3 regions of the Metabacillus sp. SLBN-84 genome follow, and region 1 is predicted to be linked to each of the others. Evidence: a T-box and tRNA genes for the amino acid it is inferred to sense, from the RefSeq annotation. Region 1 holds a T-box; the other regions hold tRNA genes.
The links. A T-box is a leader RNA that pairs with one kind of tRNA and senses whether it is charged. The one in region 1 lies ahead of tyrS (tyrosine--tRNA ligase), so its partner is inferred to be a tRNA-Tyr.
Positions count from the first base shown of each region.

Region 2: it has a tRNA-Tyr gene. The T-box ahead of tyrS (tyrosine--tRNA ligase) is inferred to sense a tRNA for this amino acid. The anticodon was not compared.
Region 3: it has a tRNA-Tyr gene. The T-box ahead of tyrS (tyrosine--tRNA ligase) is inferred to sense a tRNA for this amino acid. The anticodon was not compared.

Region 1 covers NZ_JBRJIP010000007.1:64,883-71,992, forward strand. Annotated here, with positions in the region: gene RKD52_RS22590 (M14 family zinc carboxypeptidase) at 1-1,059, opposite strand, end outside; SAM riboswitch class I at 1,181-1,289, opposite strand; gene tyrS (tyrosine--tRNA ligase) at 1,567-2,781, opposite strand; T-box leader at 2,868-3,120, opposite strand; gene RKD52_RS22600 (hypothetical protein) at 3,470-3,844, opposite strand; gene RKD52_RS22605 (cytidine deaminase) at 4,418-4,837, opposite strand; gene RKD52_RS22610 (NUDIX hydrolase) at 5,003-5,470, opposite strand; gene RKD52_RS22615 (NUDIX hydrolase) at 5,522-5,989, opposite strand; gene RKD52_RS22620 (DUF3977 family protein) at 6,108-6,344, opposite strand; gene RKD52_RS22625 (HAD-IIIA family hydrolase) at 6,493-7,032, opposite strand.
Region 2 covers NZ_JBRJIP010000001.1:3,663,884-3,670,993, reverse strand. Annotated here, with positions in the region: rRNA gene RKD52_RS18565 (16S ribosomal RNA) at 1-99, shown strand, start outside; rRNA gene RKD52_RS18560 (23S ribosomal RNA) at 303-3,233, shown strand; rRNA gene rrf (5S ribosomal RNA) at 3,361-3,476, shown strand; tRNA gene RKD52_RS18550 (tRNA-Asn) at 3,493-3,567, shown strand; tRNA gene RKD52_RS18545 (tRNA-Ser) at 3,572-3,661, shown strand; tRNA gene RKD52_RS18540 (tRNA-Glu) at 3,671-3,745, shown strand; tRNA gene RKD52_RS18535 (tRNA-Val) at 3,761-3,836, shown strand; tRNA gene RKD52_RS18530 (tRNA-Met) at 3,918-3,994, shown strand; tRNA gene RKD52_RS18525 (tRNA-Asp) at 3,998-4,073, shown strand; tRNA gene RKD52_RS18520 (tRNA-Phe) at 4,084-4,159, shown strand; tRNA gene RKD52_RS18515 (tRNA-Thr) at 4,173-4,248, shown strand; tRNA gene RKD52_RS18510 (tRNA-Tyr) at 4,258-4,342, shown strand; tRNA gene RKD52_RS18505 (tRNA-Trp) at 4,360-4,433, shown strand; tRNA gene RKD52_RS18500 (tRNA-His) at 4,461-4,533, shown strand; tRNA gene RKD52_RS18495 (tRNA-Gln) at 4,567-4,641, shown strand; tRNA gene RKD52_RS18490 (tRNA-Gly) at 4,700-4,774, shown strand; tRNA gene RKD52_RS18485 (tRNA-Cys) at 4,784-4,857, shown strand; tRNA gene RKD52_RS18480 (tRNA-Leu) at 4,879-4,964, shown strand; tRNA gene RKD52_RS18475 (tRNA-Leu) at 4,999-5,079, shown strand; gene RKD52_RS18470 (AAA family ATPase) at 5,356-7,110, shown strand, end outside.
Region 3 covers NZ_JBRJIP010000004.1:1,431-8,540, reverse strand. Annotated here, with positions in the region: gene rsiW (anti-sigma-W factor RsiW) at 82-675, opposite strand; gene sigW (RNA polymerase sigma factor SigW) at 710-1,273, opposite strand; gene rocF (arginase) at 1,485-2,384, opposite strand; tRNA gene RKD52_RS20735 (tRNA-Ala) at 2,597-2,669, opposite strand; tRNA gene RKD52_RS20730 (tRNA-Gly) at 2,675-2,749, opposite strand; tRNA gene RKD52_RS20725 (tRNA-Leu) at 2,757-2,837, opposite strand; tRNA gene RKD52_RS20720 (tRNA-Lys) at 2,852-2,927, opposite strand; tRNA gene RKD52_RS20715 (tRNA-Gln) at 2,977-3,051, opposite strand; tRNA gene RKD52_RS20710 (tRNA-Tyr) at 3,166-3,250, opposite strand; tRNA gene RKD52_RS20705 (tRNA-Thr) at 3,260-3,335, opposite strand; tRNA gene RKD52_RS20700 (tRNA-Val) at 3,362-3,437, opposite strand; tRNA gene RKD52_RS20695 (tRNA-Glu) at 3,477-3,551, opposite strand; tRNA gene RKD52_RS20690 (tRNA-Thr) at 3,570-3,642, opposite strand; tRNA gene RKD52_RS20685 (tRNA-Asn) at 3,644-3,718, opposite strand; rRNA gene rrf (5S ribosomal RNA) at 3,747-3,862, opposite strand; rRNA gene RKD52_RS20675 (23S ribosomal RNA) at 3,990-6,920, opposite strand.

The DNA.
Region 1 (7,110 bases):
CTGATCATTTAGCATTGCCTGTTTATTCTGAAGAGCAAATTTCAATGCGCCCGAAACAGCATCGACTTGCCACTTCACACCGTCCCAATCGTTTGTAGGCGCTTCAAGTGTGTATCCATAGCCCCCATGCAGCATTGCATACGCAGGTGTGTAAATCGGCGGATATACGTCCCATCCGGAGGCTGAATCTCTTAATGGAATATGCGTCCCTTCCATTGTTTGATAGAGTTCAGATTCATAGTTTTCTCTTTCACTTACTAGTTCTGATTCCATCGCTTCCGCTTGTTTGTTCATCCATTTATATAACAGATCATATTCATAATTTGGGTTATGAGGAGGTGTTCCTGGAAGGATGAGGCCAGGATGTTTAGCAGCTCCCCTCTGTTTCACGTATCCATGAAGATCCAAGAGAACTAACGGGTTGTAATCTGCAATTTGTTTAACCACTGCTTTTGTCTCTGGCTGAGATTGTGTTACAAAATCTCGATTTAGATCAATTCCCTCAGCATTAAACCTGGTTGCATCTATTCTTCCATCTGGATTAGCATTGACATTTATGATTATTGTAAAATTTTTTAAAATCTCCTTCGTTTCCTTGTCGTTCTCATAACCAAATCGTTCAATCAGTTCGATAACCGCATCCGTGCCTACGAACTCTGTACCGTGTATAGACGCGTGAATTAATATGGGTGCTTTTATATCAGGATTACCTTTTAAATATTGCTGGGCTTTTACAGGATCATCAGACATTAGTTTACGGAGCGTTTTATATTTCTCAGCAGAACTCTTAGACTCTGACTCTTCTATCGTCACTGTGTATAAGTCTTTGCCAGTAGAGGACTTACCTGTAATATTTAAATTAACTCTGCTGCTTGTCTTTTCGTAGTTAGTTAGTTTTTGTTTAAGCGCGTCATACGTTATGTAGTCGTATTTTTCTGTGTTGAAAAGACTATGTTTTCGTTCGACGGGTTTATTACCTTCTGCAAGTACATCAGTAGCTGGAAGTATTCCAGCAAGTAAAGAGACACTTAGTAACATTGATATAATGGGTCGTTTCATTTTCATTCTCCTTCAGTATTTTGTATTTATACAATTGCTTTGTCGGTAATCCTCCTTTCTCCACACAAAAAAGCCCCTTTCCTAAGAAAGAGGCTTTGTATAATAAAGACAATATTCCTCTTCCTTATCTCCCAGCTCTAAAAGCTGCAAGAATTAGCACCGTATCGAATCAATGTCGACCGGTTGCCGGGTTTCATCGGGCTTGTCCCTCCACCTGCTCTTGATAAAGAAGTAATTCTATTAAATTAGTATGAATTATATCCTAATCACACTTAGAGTCAATACATAAAAAGGAAAATGATACTTTTTGATTATATGCACTAAATAGAGTAGTTCTTATTTTGCGAAAATAACAGGAAGAAATATCTAGTTGGCTTTTCGGAATGGTTGTTCCACATAAAAAACGTCTTCATGTAGATTAGAGAAAAAAAGTTATATTAGGTGTAGGTATAAATTAAGGAGCGTTAATGCTGGAATACACAATTAACGCTCCTCAAAATCACTAAATTATTTAATGAAACGCAGGAATCTCTTTTTACCAATCTGTAGTACGTCTTCATTCATTAATACTCGGTCTAAATCATCGTGATTTATTTTTTCTTTATTGAGCTGTACACCCTCTTGTTTAACTAAACGAATAAATTCGCTTTTACTTTTTATGAACCCTTCTTCTATTAACTGGGGAATGATGGCTTCAACTGTTTCCTCCCCAATTTCTATCAAAATTTTAGGTATATCATTTGGGATGTCTTTTTTACTAAATGCTGTTTCAAAGTATGCTATCGCTCGTTTGGTTTCTTCTTCTCCCCAGTATAAATTCGTAATGATTTTAGCTAAAACAAGTTTGATATCTCTCGGATTAACTCCGTTTTCTAGTTGTTGTTTAATGTTTGCAATCTCATCTGGATGTAGATCCGTAGCCAAATCAAAGTATTTAATAATTAGGCTGTCTGGTACTTCCATAACCTTCTTAAACATTACTTCTGCAGGTTCATTAATTCCGATATAATTCCCAAGACTTTTGCTCATCTTTTCCATACCATCAAGACCTTCAAGTAAGGGCATGAAAATGGCAATTTGCTTTTCTAATCCCAAATGTTTTTGAAGTGTACGGCCCATTAGAATGTTAAATGTTTGGTCTGTTCCACCTAATTCAATATCCGCTTGAATCTCTACAGAATCATACGCTTGCATTAGTGGGTAGAAAAATTCGTGTATTCCTATTGGCACTTGATTTTTATATCTATTCTGGAAATCATCACGTTCTAATAATCTTGCAACCGATGTTGTTGCTGCTAGTTTAATGACTTCCTCGAAGGTTAATTTTGAAAGCCACTCGCTGTTAAAGCGGACAGTTGTTTTTTCTGAATCTAGCACCTTAAAGATTTGCTCAAAGTATGTTTTTGCATTTGCTATAACCTGTTCGTCATTTAGAGCCACTCGGCCTTTCGCTTTTCCAGTTGGGTCTCCAATACGACCTGTAAAATCACCGATAATAATTACAACTTTATGCCCCAAATCTTGCAGCTGTTTTATTTTTCTTAAGACGACTGCATGACCTAAGTGGATATCAGGTGCAGAAGGGTCAAGTCCTAATTTAATAGTAAGCGGAGTCTGTAATTGGTATGACTTTTCTAATTTCGCCATCAATTCTTCCTCGTTTACTAATTCTTGCACACCTTTCATAATAATTTTTAATTGTTCTACAGGTTTTACCATCATACTAACATCTCCTTGAAATATTATTTCTAACATTGCAAGTTCTATAAGAAGTAAAGGATAATAAAAAAACGCCCTTTTGGATTAACCAAAAGGACGATTCATCTCGTGTTACCACCTTTAATTTATAAGCAACTCACATCGCTTATCTTTATAAGTAAAGTCATTTGACAATACTTTAGCACATGATTACGGATGCCTAACCGGTGTAGTCTACTAAGGAATACCCGTTCGATACACAGCTCCAAGATGTATTCACAATCGTTCAACATGCACCTCTCATCAACCGGTAACTTTCTGTTTGTTTACATGATTGCTACTCTTTCTTATCATAGCCTTTACCCTTATACTCCGATATGTTTTGAACAAATCTTCATTATGCAGATATTAATATTTTTGATTTTATCTGTGTCGTTTAAATCTGTCAATACAACTGATTTCCATTCCAGGAATTAAATGATTATTTAACAGGGGTACCTTCAGGATCTTCTCGATCTAATGATATTAAAGAGTTAAGTTCTGTCATTTTTTCATCTCAAGTGTATACTCTCGTAAGAAGTTAATTTTTTCCCACCTTAATGATAATGTATGTTTTAGTATTTCTTTTTCACTTAAAACTTTTGTTTCTTCTGTGAGATGAACTGTATTCCATACAGTAATAGCATTAATGATGATATCTAATGCACTTGTACTAATTTCTTTTTGAAATAATTACATCTCTGTGAAAATCAATAATATGCTCAATGAACCAGGTATGTTTTTCTCTCACTTCTTGAATTGTTTCTTTAACTTCAAAAGAGAACTTTATATCAGTCTTAACATATACAATGAATAATTCATTCTTTAATTTAAATACATGAAATGTGAACGCCACGTCTGAATGATCTCTAGTGTCTTTTACGCTCATTGAATAATAAAACTTATTGATAACCTCAACATTTTGTAAGGTTACAGCTTTATTGTTCAAGGATTTCACTTGACCTTCCCCTAGATATTCACTCAAAATTTTATATGTATCCACATCAATATCAGTCTTTGCTTTTAAAGTAATCTCATTAGAACTCAATAATAAATCCTCCATCTCTTATCTTTAAAACAATTAACCTTAGTTCTTTCAACAATTCTGCTCTTTTCTTTAATATGAAGAGGAGGAGAAACTTTGTTAAGCAATTGTCCCCGATTGCGGAAGATTGATAACTATGTGTTCTTCCTTCTAAATGACAAAGCAATTAATACTAAAGACAAACATACAACTCCGTATATGGGCGTTAACCAAATACGGTAGACTGATTCAGGCTCTCCATCTTGAAACTTAGTATCAATGTTGATGCTATTCCAGTCCAAACTAATGGGGTTGACTGCCTCTACAGAGAAGTGAGAAAGGTATAGTTCGCTTTGGAATAGGGCAAAAATCAAATATACTAAACAACCGAGTAATAGTAGTGCCGCGGCTAATTGTTTTTTCATTATTTATTCATTGCTCCTTTAATAAGCCATTCCACTAAATTTCGCCACAAAAAGCGTCAATCCTTCTTGGATTAACGCCCCCGATTGTTGAATATCAATTATGTTGTCTTACCAAAGAAAAGGGCCAGCTTTTTGAAGATCATTGTGAAGTCTTATTAAAGAAAAGCATACGTTAGTCGAATAATTCTTCATCTTTGTATGCTTGAGACCAATGATACGGCTGAACTTCTTTTAATGTTTTGAAAAGTAATGGTTTCTCGTCACTTGAAGATACCGCTACCTTTACATCCCTTCCCCAGTAAATCAATCTTTCTTGACAGACCCCACAAGGAGTTAATACCTTAAATTCTTCATTTTCATTATCTCTTACAACACAAACTGAATGAGTTATTTTTGTATTAAGCTTATGTGCTTCCAAAATTGCACCTGTTTCTATACATAACTCTGTTGAAGCATTTATGACCTCTGGAGCAACACTTGTCAATATTTCACCATTGTTAGTGTACATTGCTGCCGCACCGCCCCAGCCAGTAGGGTATCTTTTTTCAATCAGTTTTTTTGCTGCTTGATATATTTTTTGTTCAATATTCAAATTTGTTCCCCCGCATTACTTCTTTTTCTTTAACCAGCATAATTATAGTAGCTTAACCCGTTCTTTAACTAAATTGCTCCTTTACTTCAATAAGAAAAGGCGACACTTTGTTAAGCAATCGCCCCCGATTGTTGAATATCTGACTAAGTGAAGAGGATCCAACTTTCAACCAATAACAGGTAGTTTCTTCTCAGACAACACATCATTGATTACTCCTATATGTTCTAAAAATATATTATTAGGCAACTCAACTAACGAGAAAAATCTATTTTTTAGAGATTCCTCATTTTTTTCAACTAGAACTCCAGTATAATCATTACATTTAAAAAATACTTCAACTAAAGCTACTTGGTCTCCATTAGGAAATGTTTTTTCTTTGTTTGGACCTGAGTAGATTCCAAACAAAGACATCTCTCCAAGATTCAACCCAGTCTCTTCAAACACTTCTCTTTTAGCAGTGTCTTGAACAGATTCATTTAATTCCATAAAGCCACCTGGAAGTCCCCACTTTTGATTATCTGATCTTAGCTGCAACAACAAAAGACCTTTTGAATTGAACACCAAGGCACCTGCTACTACCATAATTACTTTTTCATTCCCTACCATTGACCTTAAATGTTTTATATAATCCATAAGATCACCCCATACTTTAATTTAAGAATCTAATATACATCCAATAAAAATTCATTTTATAACGGGTTTGGTTACTTTATTTTTCCAATCTAAAATAAAGGAAGATTGGTGCGGGTTAATATTTTTCGGTAATTCGTTTTTATGTAGAAAGCATAACTCTTTACTTTCATTGTTAGATTCTAAGAAACCTGTATAATCCGTTGTATAAAAGATGATTTGTACACTATATACTTGATCACCATTAGCATAATTAGCAAAGCCCTTTTCTCCTGAATATATACCAAACAGATCTAACTTGGTTATGAACAGACCTGTTTCCTCTAGGACTTCTCTTTTAACTGTTTCTTCAAAAGTTTCGCCAAGTTCCAGTATGCCTCCGGGGATTCCCCAAAACCCATAATCTGTCCTTTGTTGCAACAGAATTCTTTCTTGTTCATCTTCAATGATGGCTCCGCAACCTACAGTGAGTAGGGTTTCTTGACCAATTAATTTTCTCATTGTTTTTACGTAATCGTTCATAATAGGCCTCTCTGAAAGTTAGAATTTAGTTTAACTGTTTTAAAATACTTCTCATAGTTAATTCAACAAATAGAGCGTTATCCCTCTTGGATTAACGCCCCCGATAGTTGAAAAAAATTCAAACACTAACTATGCCGAATATGATTTTAAAGTTTTTACGATTTTTCTTTTGTGTTTTAAAACCTTCTTTGAAGTCTGCTATTAGAACGGTTTTACCAAACCAAATTCTTATATAAAAGGAGTGGAATTTGATTGGACCTATGATGCCTTTCTCCTCGTATTCAGTGCCATCTTCCAACTCTGTTTCAGTCCTTATTAACCAATTGTTTCCTATCCCAATTTCAATAAATTTCAAAATTCACTCACCCCAAATAACCCCATTGAGAAGTTCCATAATACTTCAGGGAGGGGCGTCTTTGTTTAGCAATCGCCCCCAATTCTTCAATTACAAAAGGGAATCCACTTTGCTGCAATTGCTCCCTTTGAATGAATAAATGCTATGCTCAGTTACTAAAAATAAAATTTTTATATAACCAACATATAGCATCCTTAAAATCATCAGCTATGTAGTCTATATTTAAGTCTCTTATTTTATCAAAGTGTTCATTAAGCGCAGATTCTCCAGCCCCTGTCCTAACCAATACCTTAATGCAGCCTACTTTTGCCGCTGCCACAATATCACTCCAACGGTCCCCGATTACGACACAGTTTTCAAGAGTTAAGTTATAAGTTTGCTGAGCTTCTGTTAACATTCCTGTATTTGGCTTTCTACAAGAGCATCCCTCGCTAGGACTGTGTGGACAAATAAAAATATCATCAAAACCAAACCCTCTTAACTCCTCTTCAAAATCTTTCTCTTTTGCTAATCCTCTTGAAATTCCAGGTTGATTTGTAAAAGAAAATATTTTTACATTCTCTTTTTTTAATCTGTTGATTTCCATAGCTGTATAATGAAAAAGTTTAAATTCTCCAGGGTAATGAACTGTATCGTCACCACCAATTGTTCCATCTCTATCTAAAAAAATGGCTTCTATTTGTTTCACATTAATTTCCCCTGTCATATCTAATTAAATTTCTTGTTATCTAATGTAAATCTCTTATTCAACAATCCTGCCCGATTG
Region 2 (7,110 bases), on a different contig from region 1:
GTAACCGTAAGGAGCCAGCCGCCTAAGGTGGGGTAGATGATTGGGGTGAAGTCGTAACAAGGTAGCCGTATCGGAAGGTGCGGCTGGATCACCTCCTTTCTAAGGATATGAGGTCGCTTTTGGTTTTTGTTTAGTTTTGAGAGATCATTCTCTCTATATGAAAGAAGGCAATCATTCATGATCTGCCGGTTGTTCTTTGAAAACTGGATAACGTAATTGATAACAAGTAATTCACTGAGATTTACGCTTACCATAGTGATTTTCTTAGACTTTACAGTCTAAACAAACGATTGACCAATTTTGGTTAAGTTATGAAGGGCGCACGGTGGATGCCTTGGCACTAGGAGCCGATGAAGGACGGGACTAACACCGATATGCTTTGGGGAGCTGTAAGTAAGCTTTGATCCAGAGATTTCCGAATGGGGAAACCCACTGTTCGTAATGGAACAGTATCTTTACCTGAATACATAGGGTACTGAAGGCAGACCCGGGGAACTGAAACATCTAAGTACCCGGAGGAAGAGAAAGCAAATGCGATTTCCCAAGTAGCGGCGAGCGAAACGGAATCAGCCCAAACCAAGAGGCTTGCCTCTTGGGGTTGTAGGACACTCTATACGGAGTTACAAAGGAACGGGGTAGATGAAGCGGCCTGGAAAGGCCTGTCATAGAAGGTAAAAACCCTGTAGTCGAAACTTCGTTCCCTCCAGAGTGGATCCTGAGTACGGCGGGACACGTGAAATCCCGTCGGAATCCGGGAGGACCATCTCCCAAGGCTAAATACTACCTAGTGACCGATAGTGAACCAGTACCGTGAGGGAAAGGTGAAAAGCACCCCGGAAGGGGAGTGAAAAGATCCTGAAACCGTGTGCTTACAAGTAGTCAGAGCCCGTTAACGGGTGATGGCGTGCCTTTTGTAGAATGAACCGGCGAGTTACGATCCCGTGCAAGGTTAAGTTGATGAGACGGAGCCGCAGCGAAAGCGAGTCTGAATAGGGCGAATTAGTACGTGGTCGTAGACCCGAAACCAGGTGATCTACCCATGTCCAGGGTGAAGTTCAGGTAACACTGAATGGAGGCCCGAACCCACGCACGTTGAAAAGTGCGGGGATGAGGTGTGGGTAGCGGAGAAATTCCAATCGAACTTGGAGATAGCTGGTTCTCTCCGAAATAGCTTTAGGGCTAGCCTCGAGTATGAGAGTCTTGGAGGTAGAGCACTGATTGGACTAGGGGCCCTCATCGGGTTACCGAATTCAGTCAAACTCCGAATGCCAAAGACTTGCTCCTCGGGAGTCAGACTGCGAGTGATAAGATCCGTAGTCAAGAGGGAAACAGCCCAGACCGCCAGCTAAGGTCCCAAAGTATACGTTAAGTGGAAAAGGATGTGGAGTTGCTTAGACAACCAGGATGTTGGCTTAGAAGCAGCCACCATTTAAAGAGTGCGTAATAGCTCACTGGTCGAGTGACTCTGCGCCGAAAATGTACCGGGGCTAAACGTATCACCGAAGCTGCGGACTGTTCTTACGAACAGTGGTAGGAGAGCGTTCTAAGGGCGTCGAAGCCAGACCGGAAGGACTGGTGGAGCGCTTAGAAGTGAGAATGCCGGTATGAGTAGCGAAAGAGGGGTGAGAATCCCCTCCACCGAATGCCTAAGGTTTCCTGAGGAAGGCTCGTCCGCTCAGGGTTAGTCGGGACCTAAGCCGAGGCCGAAAGGCGTAGGCGATGGACAACAGGTTGATATTCCTGTACCACCTCCTCACCATTTGAGCAATGGGGGGACGCAGGAGGATAGGGCAAGCGCGCTGCTGGATATGCGCGTCCAAGCAGTTAGGCCGGGAAGTAGGCAAATCCGCTTCCCATATAAGGCTGAGCTGTGATGGCGAGGGAAATTTAGTACCGAAGTTCCTGATTCCACACTGCCAAGAAAAGCCTCTAGCGAGGTGAGAGGTGCCCGTACCGCAAACCGACACAGGTAGGCGAGGAGAGAATCCTAAGGTGAGCGAGAGAACTCTCGTTAAGGAACTCGGCAAAATGACCCCGTAACTTCGGGAGAAGGGGTGCTTTTTAGGGTGAATAGCCCTGAAAAGCCGCAGTGAATAGGCCCAGGCGACTGTTTAGCAAAAACACAGGTCTCTGCGAAGCCGCAAGGCGAAGTATAGGGGCTGACGCCTGCCCGGTGCTGGAAGGTTAAGGGGAGAGGTTAGCGCAAGCGAAGCTTTGAACCGAAGCCCCAGTAAACGGCGGCCGTAACTATAACGGTCCTAAGGTAGCGAAATTCCTTGTCGGGTAAGTTCCGACCCGCACGAAAGGCGTAACGATCTGGGCACTGTCTCAACGAGAGACTCGGTGAAATTATAGTACCTGTGAAGATGCAGGTTACCCGCGACAGGACGGAAAGACCCCGTGGAGCTTTACTGCAGCCTGATATTGAATTTTGGTACAGCTTGTACAGGATAGGTAGGAGCCTTGGAAACCGGAGCGCCAGCTTCGGTGGAGGCATTGGTGGGATACTACCCTTGCTGTATTGAAATTCTAACCCGCAGCCCTTACCGGGCTGGGAGACAGTGTCAGGCGGGCAGTTTGACTGGGGCGGTCGCCTCCTAAAATGTAACGGAGGCGCCCAAAGGTTCCCTCAGAATGGTTGGAAATCATTCGCAGAGTGTAAAGGCACAAGGGAGCTTGACTGCGAGACCTACAAGTCGAGCAGGGACGAAAGTCGGGCTTAGTGATCCGGTGGTTCCGCATGGAAGGGCCATCGCTCAACGGATAAAAGCTACCCCGGGGATAACAGGCTTATCTCCCCCAAGAGTCCACATCGACGGGGAGGTTTGGCACCTCGATGTCGGCTCATCGCATCCTGGGGCTGTAGTCGGTCCCAAGGGTTGGGCTGTTCGCCCATTAAAGCGGTACGCGAGCTGGGTTCAGAACGTCGTGAGACAGTTCGGTCCCTATCCGTCGTGGGCGCAGGAAATTTGAGAGGAGCTGTCCTTAGTACGAGAGGACCGGGATGGACGCACCGCTGGTGTACCAGTTGTCTTGCCAAAGGCATCGCTGGGTAGCTATGTGCGGAAGGGATAAGTGCTGAAAGCATCTAAGCATGAAGCCCCCCTCAAGATGAGATTTCCCATCACATTTGTGAGTAAGAACCCTGAAAGATGATCAGGTTGATAGGTCTGAGGTGGAAGCGCGGTGACGTGTGGAGCTGACAGATACTAATCGTTCGAGGACTTAACCACAGTCTAACTAAGCGTGAATTGCACGTGAATCTTGTTATCAAACGTTATTCAGTTTTGAAAGAATAACTTCTTTCAAAAAAAGCTTGAAATCTTCGGATTTCATAGTATAATAATTTTTGTCACTATGTCTGGTGATGATGGCAAAGAGGTCACACCCGTTCCCATGCCGAACACGGAAGTTAAGCTCTTTAGCGCCGATGGTAGTTGGGGGTTTCCCCCTGTGAGAGTAGGACGTTGCCAGGCTGGTGAAAATTATTATTCCGCAGTAGCTCAGTGGTAGAGCTATCGGCTGTTAACCGATCGGTCGTAGGTTCGAGTCCTACCTGCGGAGCCATTTTGGAGAGCTGTCCGAGTGGCCGAAGGAGCACGATTGGAAATCGTGTAGGCGGTAACCCGTCTCAAGGGTTCGAATCCCTTGCTCTCCGCCACAACTTTATGGCCCGTTGGTCAAGCGGTTAAGACACCGCCCTTTCACGGCGGTAACACGGGTTCGAATCCCGTACGGGTCACCAACATATTTTCGCTGCGGAGGATTAGCTCAGCTGGGAGAGCATCTGCCTTACAAGCAGAGGGTCGGCGGTTCGAGCCCGTCATCCTCCACCATGAAAATTTAAAGCAGCAGCGTAACGGTCAAGCAGGTTTAACACCAACTTATCGGGACGAAAAAGATTACCTTATTATTATCGCGGGGTGGAGCAGTCTGGTAGCTCGTCGGGCTCATAACCCGAAGGTCGCAGGTTCAAATCCTGTCCCCGCAACCAAATGGTCCCGTGGTGTAGCGGTTAACATGCCTGCCTGTCACGCAGGAGATCGCCGGTTCGATCCCGGTCGGGACCGCCATTTTTATAAAGGCTTGGTAGCTCAGTCGGTAGAGCAAAGGACTGAAAATCCTTGTGTCGGCGGTTCGATTCCGTCCCAAGCCACCATTTACACTTATATGCCGGTGTAGCTCAATTGGTAGAGCAACTGACTTGTAATCAGTAGGTTGGGGGTTCAAGTCCTCTTGCCGGCACCACTGAAATGTGGAGGGGTAGCGAAGTGGCTAAACGCGGCGGACTGTAAATCCGCTCCCTCAGGGTTCGGCGGTTCGAATCCGTCCCCCTCCACCATTTTTAAAAAAGAATACAGGGGTATAGTTTAAAGGTAGAACAGAGGTCTCCAAAACCTCCGGTGTGGGTTCGAGTCCTACTACCCCTGCCAATTTAATTAATCTTATATAGTATAATGGCGGCTGTGGCGAAGTGGTTAACGCACCAGATTGTGGCTCTGGCATTCGTGGGTTCGATTCCCATCAGTCGCCCCTTTTTACTTAATAGGGTTTTTATTTTTGTTTTGGGCTATAGCCAAGCGGTAAGGCAACGGACTTTGACTCCGTCATGCGCTGGTTCGAATCCAGCTAGCCCAGCCATTTTCACTTTAACAGTCATCTTTGTGCACCAGCTGCATAAGATACAATTACAGCGAGTGCGGAAGTAGTTCAGTGGTAGAACACCACCTTGCCAAGGTGGGGGTCGCGGGTTCGAATCCCGTCTTCCGCTCCAGAATCTTAAGGCGGCATAGCCAAGTGGTAAGGCAGAGGTCTGCAAAACCTTTATCCCCGGTTCAAATCCGGGTGTCGCCTCCAATTTTTATGAACTCACCCTTAGCCGGGGTGGCGGAACTGGCAGACGCACAGGACTTAAAATCCTGCGGTAGGTGACTACCGTACCGGTTCGATTCCGGTCCTCGGCATCAACCAGTATCCAGTTCGAAAAATGATCAATTTGCCGGTGTGGCGGAATTGGCAGACGCGCACGACTCAAAATCGTGTTCCTCTGGAGTGTCGGTTCGACCCCGACCACCGGTATCTAAAAAACATTGAATTTAAAGGCTTTCTAACTATATGTTAGGAAGTCTTTTTTTGTTATTTTAAAAGGGTTAAATTTTCTAATTTGCACGAGAAAGTTCGTGTGAAATTGCTAGGAAAAGTAACGTATTAACAATTTCGAATATAAATTAGGTGCTTAATTTCCCCAAGTTGTCGTTTACAATAGAATATATATTTTAAATGAAAGTATAGTCTTGAGTAATCCAATTAATGGTAGACTAAGGTTAGAATTAAGTTCGTATGAGGGGGATTTATTTGATTAAAAAGATTATTAAAATCAGAGGTGTTGGAAGATATAGCAATTTTAGTGCCAGTGATATGAAAATAAACTCTTTCTTTGAAAAGTTAAACGTTATCTATGCTAATAATGGAAGTGGCAAAACCACTCTAACAGCTATCTTAAAGTCCTTAGAAACAGGTAAACCCAAAGTTATAACTAGTAGAAAAACAATTGGTTTTAATGAAGATCAGGAAGTTAAATTACTATCAGAAGTAGAGCATGTATTCAAAAAAAATAAATGGAATAGAAGAATGCCTACCATTGAAATTTTTGATACTTTTTTTATTAATAATAATATATATTCAGGTTTTGAAACCTCTATATCGCACAAAAAAAACTTGCACCAATTTGTAATTGGAGAATCGGGAGTTCAATTAGCAGAAGAAATAAAAGTAATAAAAAATGATATTACAAAACACAAGGAACAGTTACAGAGTTTAGAATTAAAAATAGTTAAGCATATAAAGATTCATACCATTAAAGAATTTTTAAAATTAAAACCAGATATTCATATTGATAAGAAAATAGATATAAAAAAGAAAGAACTCGAAATCTCGATGAAACAAAAAGATATACAAGCAATTAATAAGTTTGGGTTAGTTCCTGAATTGAATTTTCCTTTTGATATTACAAATATTAAATATGTTCTGGAGAAAAATCTGATTAATATTGACCAAGAATATATAGAAACTGTGAAGAGTCATATTAAAAAACTCCAAAATAAAGGGATAGAAAATCCTGAAAAATGGATTGGAGAAGGATTTGAATCAATAAATCTAGATAATGAAAAAAGTTGTCCTTTTTGTACTCAGAGTATAGAAAATTCAGGTCAGTTACTTATATCTTATGAGCAATTCTTTAACGATGAATACAATCGTTTGAAAGCTTCATGTGAAAAGCTTTCAAACGAATTAAAGGAATATAACCTCTCACTTGAAATAGAAAGAATTAAATCATTTTATTCAAGAAACAAAGCACTAGTTGAGTTTTGGAACCCTCTTTTAAAAAGTAATGTTGCTACTACAATAGATTTTGAGACGAAAATTGAGGATTTATATAATGTTGTTTTAGAAGATGTAAATGAAAAACTTAAAAATCCTATATGCCGCGTAAATACGGAGAATCTAGAATCTTTAAAAGAAGAACTAGATAAAATAAACTATTTTATTGAATTTATTAACAATCAGTTTAATCTAAGCAATATCGATATCGATATGCTAAAGAAACAAACTGCAGATTTAAATACTATTGAAAATGAGTTAGACCGTTTAACAGAATGCCAAAAAAGATACAAAGAACCTGTCCTCACTTACTGTAATAACTATTTAGAAAAGGAAAAAAAATTAAAGCTATATAATAAAGAAAATAAGGAAAAACAACAGCAATTAAACAATTACACGAAACAAACCTTTGAACTTTACGGTAGAAAGATTAATGAGTATTTAAGATTATTCTCTACAAAATTTGAAATCAAGGATCTTAAAAGTGTAATCGTTGGACGGAGTAAAGATCCATCTGTTAATTATGTACTAACATTAAATGGTAAAGAAATTTCATTTGAAGAAACTTCTGAAAAAATACATGCCTCAAAAGCATTAAGTGATGGAGATAGAAGCACTCTTGCTTTGGCCTTTTTCTTAGCTAAACTAGAACTTGATGAAAATATACATGAAAAAATAATAATATTTGATGATCCTTTGTCTAGTTTTGATAGAACTAGGAGAAACAAA
Region 3 (7,110 bases), on a different contig from region 1:
TTTAAGGACGGACAGCCTGCGCTTTTGAGTCCATTTGTCACGGCACCCTTTCAGACAATAAAAAAAGGCCGCCAGGGCCCATTACTGAAAAATATCGACGACCTCTTTTGCAAGAGATTTCATCTGGTACCAGATCCATTCAAATGCTTCATTGATTTCTTCGACTTTGCCTGTGACCTTCCCGGCTGAAGCCATATATTTCTCACCGTTTATGACGGTGACATCTCCCTCTACTTTCCCCTCAATCTTCAGCGTTCCGCCTTTAACGGTTACATCACCCTGAACCGTTTCGCCTTCTGGGACGGTAACCGTATTATTTTCAACAACCAGATTCGGCTGTTTGGATACACTGAAGTCTGAATCTCCCGACCAGGAAGAAAACAGGCTTCCTGTCATCAGCAGCACAAACAGAGAGGCGGCCGCAAGCATCGGATGACCTTTAAGCCACCTGCCGACACCTACGCGCTTCTTTTCTTCAGGAAGGCTGTTCATAACGGCCTGCGTGAAATTTAGCGGAGCTTCAATATGCGAGGTGCTTTGCACCAGGGCGATGGATTTCTCCAGTTCATGCAGGTGCTGCGCACACTCTGAGCATGACTGAAGATGTTCTCTGAGGATCCTTTCGTCCGCTTGCTTTATATCATGATCGAGATACTGATGAATCCGCTCAATCATTTCCTCTGAACATTTCACTTAACATCACCTCAACTTATAAATGCCTTAATTGCTTCCTGAGAGCTTCCCGTCCTCTGTGAATTCTCGTTTTCACCGTCCCGATCGGCATATTGAGAATTTCACTGATTTCAATTAAAGAAAGCTCATCTATATACTTTAATACGATGACCGACCGATATTTATCAGGGAGCTTTAAAATTTCTTTCTGAATCATTTGCTGAAGTTCCATTGTCGCAACCTGATCCTCAGGCAGCGCAACATCTGCTGCAACCTGGGAATACATGGTGAGACCTTCTGTTCCGGCCACCTCTGCATCCAGATAGTAATCGGGTTTTTTCTTTCTGATCCGGTCAATTGTCAGGTTGGTTGCTATGCGGTATAGCCATGTTGAAAACTTTTTATCCATATCGTAGCTGTGAATATTGACGTATGCCCGTATAAACGCTTCCTGAGCAATATCCTCAGCCTCATGAGAATTCCCAAGCATGCGGTAGCAAAGCTGATAAATCTTGTCCTTATACAGATCTACTATTTCGGCAAATGCATTCTGGTCGCCTTTTTTCACTTGTTTAATCCTGTTTTTTACGATCGTCTCCATGATACCCCTTACCTCCGCACAAATCGCGGATTCCCCTTATTACGTATAAGCCGAATAAAAGGTTTCATTTTTTTTCACATAAAAATAGTTTAACAAATTTTAGGTGTCCTGTAGATGGCTTTTGAGGAGGTTTATCTTAAATCTATCTTAAAAGATTCCCACGAAAATGGAAAGGCATAGCCTCAATCGGCTATGCCTTTTGTCCCCATTATTATTTGAGCTTTTCTCCGAATAAAGAGCCCATTAAAGCAACAGCTACTGTTGCGGTTTTATTTTTTTCATCCAGAATCGGATTTACTTCAACAAACTCTGCTGAGGTGATAATCTCTGATTCTGCAAGCATTTCCATAGCAAGATGACTTTCCCTGTAGCTGATGCCGCCAATAACAGGTGTTCCGACACCCGGTGCATCATGAGGGTCAAGCCCGTCAAGGTCCAATGAAAGATGAACTCCATCTGTACGCTCCTTCAAATACTCGATGGTTTCCTCCATCACCTTTGTCATGCCCAGACGGTCAATTTCATGCATGGTATATACTTTAATCCCTTTTTCCTTAATCAGCTCTTTTTCACCCTGATCAAGAGATCTCGCACCAATGATTACAATGTTCTCGGGCTTCACTTTAGGAGTATAGCCTCCAATTCTCGTAAGTGTCTCATCTCCGATTCCGATGCTGACAGCAAGAGGCATCCCATGAATATTGCCTGATGGTGACGTTTCTCCGGTATTTAAATCGCCATGGGCATCGTACCAGATGACTCCGAGATTCTCATAGTGCTTCGAAACCCCTGCAAGCGTTCCGATCGCAATGCTGTGGTCTCCGCCGAAAACAAGAGGAAAGGCACCCGATTTGATTGCTTCATCCACCTGTTCTGAAAGCTTCACACTGGCTTCTGACACCGCTTTCAAATTTCTTAGATTATTGGCTGCTTCTTCTTCTCTGTTCGCACGTCCAATCTCAATATCGCCTTTATCTTCAATCTCATAGCTGAGCCCTTCCAATCTCTCAACAACACCGGCATATCGAATCGCACTTGGACCCATATCGACACCGCGGCGCATTTGTCCAAGATCCATTGGTACTCCAATAATTGATATTCTTTCTTTCATTACAATCATCCCCCTTAGTAGAAGCCTGTGCCTCTATTGTACGTTCAAAAGGGGAGATGACTCAACTCGACAAAATCGTGTATATATATACAGAGTTTTCTGTTAAAAAGAATGCCCATAAACGCATCTGTCCAGTTTGCAGCACTCTATCCTTCAATCAGCATTTCTGGAAAACAAAAAAACCTAAGACTATATAGTCTTAGGTTTAAAGATGGAGCCTAGCGGGATCGAACCGCTGACCTCCTGCGTGCAAGGCAGGCGCTCTCCCAGCTGAGCTAAGGCCCCGAATATGGAGCGGAAGACGGGATTCGAACCCGCGACCCCCACCTTGGCAAGGTGGTGTTCTACCACTGAACTACTTCCGCAACATCATGCGGGTGAAGGGACTCGAACCCCCACGTCAAAGACACTAGATCCTAAGTCTAGCGCGTCTGCCAATTCCGCCACACCCGCATATTAAGGAAAAATGGTGTGCCATGAAGGACTCGAACCTTCGACCCTCTGATTAAAAGTCAGATGCTCTACCGACTGAGCTAATGGCACAATATGAAAACACTCTTTTAATCCTGCGCAGACACACAGTTCAAAAAAATGGCTGGGCTAGCTGGATTCGAACCAGCGCATGACGGAGTCAAAGTCCGTTGCCTTACCGCTTGGCTATAGCCCAATGAAAGTATGTATTTTTTAAAATTGGAATTGACCGTAAAAAGGTTTATGTAAACTAACCTTATTATTTACAGTCCAGACACATTCTATTCACTTTCCGCTTGTTTAAATAAAATGGTGGAGGGGGACGGATTCGAACCGCCGAACCCGGAGGGAGCGGATTTACAGTCCGCCGCGTTTAGCCACTTCGCTACCCCTCCACATTTCAGTGGTGCCGGCGAGAGGACTTGAACCCCCAACCTACTGATTACAAGTCAGTTGCTCTACCAATTGAGCTACACCGGCATTAAAGTAAAGGTATTAAATTCTTATGGTGGAGGATGACGGGCTCGAACCGCCGACCCTCTGCTTGTAAGGCAGATGCTCTCCCAGCTGAGCTAATCCTCCAGAAGAAAAGAATGTTTAGTATTTCACATAAAAAAACAATGGTGACCCGTACGGGATTCGAACCCGTGTTACCGCCGTGAAAGGGCGGTGTCTTAACCGCTTGACCAACGGGCCAGTTGAAATTGTAGTGTAAGCTCCCAACCGGGCTTGAACCGATGACCTCTTCCTTACCATGGAAGTGCTCTACCGACTGAGCTATGGAAGCATGGCTCCGCAGGTAGGACTCGAACCTACGACCGATCGGTTAACAGCCGATAGCTCTACCACTGAGCTACTGCGGAATAATATAATAGTATGATTTGTTCACAAGCCTGGCAACGTCCTACTCTCACAGGGGGAAACCCCCAACTACCATCGGCGCTAAAGAGCTTAACTTCCGTGTTCGGCATGGGAACGGGTGTGACCTCTTTGCCATCATCACCAGACATAGTGACAAAAATTATTATACTATGAAATCCGAAGATTTCAAGCTTTTTTTGAAAGAAGTTATTCTTTCAAAACTGAATAACGTTTGATAACAAGATTCACGTGCAACTTACGCTTAGTTAGACTATGGTTAAGTCCTCGAACGATTAGTATCTGTCAGCTCCACACGTCACCGCGCTTCCACCTCAGACCTATCAACCTGATCATCTTTCAGGGTTCTTACTCACAAATGTGATGGGAAATCTCATCTTGAGGGGGGCTTCATGCTTAGATGCTTTCAGCACTTATCCCTTCCGCACATAGCTACCCAGCGATGCCTTTGGCAAGACAACTGGTACACCAGCGGTGCGTCCATCCCGGTCCTCTCGTACTAAGGACAGCTCCTCTCAAATTTCCTGCGCCCACGACGGATAGGGACCGAACTGTCTCACGACGTTCTGAACCCAGCTCGCGTACCGCTTTAATGGGCGAACAGCCCAACCCTTGGGACCGACTACAGCCCCAGGATGCGATGAGCCGACATCGAGGTGCCAAACCTCCCCGTCGATGTGGACTCTTGGGGGAGATAAGCCTGTTATCCCCGGGGTAGCTTTTATCCGTTGAGCGATGGCCCTTCCATGCGGAACCACCGGATCACTAAGCCCGACTTTCGTCCCTGCTCGACTTGTAGGTCTCGCAGTCAAGCTCCCTTGTGCCTTTACACTCTGCGAATGATTTCCAACCATTCTGAGGGAACCTTTGGGCGCCTCCGTTACATTTTAGGAGGCGACCGCCCCAGTCAAACTGCCCGCCTGACACTGTCTCCCAGCCCGGTAAGGGCTGCGGGTTAGAATTTCAATACAGCAAGGGTAGTATCCCACCAATGCCTCCACCGAAGCTGGCGCTCCGGTTTCCAAGGCTCCTACCTATCCTGTACAAGCTGTACCAAAATTCAATATCAGGCTGCAGTAAAGCTCCACGGGGTCTTTCCGTCCTGTCGCGGGTAACCTGCATCTTCACAGGTACTATAATTTCACCGAGTCTCTCGTTGAGACAGTGCCCAGATCGTTACGCCTTTCGTGCGGGTCGGAACTTACCCGACAAGGAATTTCGCTACCTTAGGACCGTTATAGTTACGGCCGCCGTTTACTGGGGCTTCGGTTCAAAGCTTCGCTTGCGCTAACCTCTCCCCTTAACCTTCCAGCACCGGGCAGGCGTCAGCCCCTATACTTCGCCTTGCGGCTTCGCAGAGACCTGTGTTTTTGCTAAACAGTCGCCTGGGCCTATTCACTGCGGCTTTTCAGGGCTATTCACCCTAAAAAGCACCCCTTCTCCCGAAGTTACGGGGTCATTTTGCCGAGTTCCTTAACGAGAGTTCTCTCGCTCACCTTAGGATTCTCTCCTCGCCTACCTGTGTCGGTTTGCGGTACGGGCACCTCTCACCTCGCTAGAGGCTTTTCTTGGCAGTGTGGAATCAGGAACTTCGGTACTAAATTTCCCTCGCCATCACAGCTCAGCCTTATATGGGAAGCGGATTTGCCTACTTCCCGGCCTAACTGCTTGGACGCGCATATCCAACAGCGCGCTTGCCCTATCCTCCTGCGTCCCCCCATTGCTCAAATGGTGAGGAGGTGGTACAGGAATATCAACCTGTTGTCCATCGCCTACGCCTTTCGGCCTCGGCTTAGGTCCCGACTAACCCTGAGCGGACGAGCCTTCCTCAGGAAACCTTAGGCATTCGGTGGAGGGGATTCTCACCCCTCTTTCGCTACTCATACCGGCATTCTCACTTCTAAGCGCTCCACCAGTCCTTCCGGTCTGGCTTCGACGCCCTTAGAACGCTCTCCTACCACTGTTCGTAAGAACAGTCCGCAGCTTCGGTGATACGTTTAGCCCCGGTACATTTTCGGCGCAGAGTCACTCGACCAGTGAGCTATTACGCACTCTTTAAATGGTGGCTGCTTCTAAGCCAACATCCTGGTTGTCTAAGCAACTCCACATCCTTTTCCACTTAACGTATACTTTGGGACCTTAGCTGGCGGTCTGGGCTGTTTCCCTCTTGACTACGGATCTTATCACTCGCAGTCTGACTCCCGAGGAGCAAGTCTTTGGCATTCGGAGTTTGACTGAATTCGGTAACCCGATGAGGGCCCCTAGTCCAATCAGTGCTCTACCTCCAAGACTCTCATACTCGAGGCTAGCCCTAAAGCTATTTCGGAGAGAACCAGCTATCTCCAAGTTCGATTGGAATTTCTCCGCTACCCACACCTCATCCCCGCACTTTTCAACGTGCGTGGGTTCGGGCCTCCATTCAGTGTTACCTGAACTTCACCCTGGACATGGGTAGATCACCTGGTTTCGGGTCTACGACCACGTACTAATTCGCCCTATTCAGACTCGCTTTCGCTGCGGCTCCGTCTCATCAACTTAACCTTGCACGGGATCGTAACTCGCCGGTTCATTCTACAAAAGGCACGCCATCACCCGTTAATGGGCTCTGACTACTTGTAAGCACACGGTTTCAGGATCTTTTCACTCCCCTTCCGGGGTGCTTTTCACCTTTCCCTCACGGTACTGGTTCACTATCGGTCACTAGGTAGTATTTAGCCTTGGGAGATGGTCCTCCCGGATTCCGACGGGATTTCACGTGTCCCGCCGTACTCAGGATCCACTCTGGAGGGAACGAAGTTTCGACTACAGGGTTTTTACCTTCTATGACAGGCCTTTCCAGGCCGCTTCATCTACCCCGTTCCTTTGTAACTCCGTATAGAGTGTCCTACAACCCCAAGAGGCAAGCCTCTTGGTTTGGGCTGATTCCGTTTCGCTCGCCGCTACTTGGGAAATCGCATTTGCTTTCTCTTCCTCCGGGTACTTAGATGTTTCAGTTCCCCGGGTCTGCCTTCAGTACCCTATGTATTCAGGTAAAGATACTGTTCCATTACGAACAGTGGGTTTCCCCATTCGGAAATCTCTGGATCAAAGCTTACTTACAGCTCCCCAAAGCATATCGGTGTTAGTCCCGTCCTTCATCGGCTCCTAGTGCCAAGGCATCCACCGTGCGCCCTTCATAACTTAACCAAAATTGGTCAATCGTTTGTTTAGACTGTAAAGTCTAAGAAAATCACTATGGTAAGCGTAAATCTCAGTGAATTACTTGTTATCAATTACGTTATCCAGTTTTCAAAGAACAACCGGCAGATCATAATGATTTGCCTTCTTTCATATAGAGAGAATGATCTCTCAAAACTAAACAAAAACCAAAAGCGAC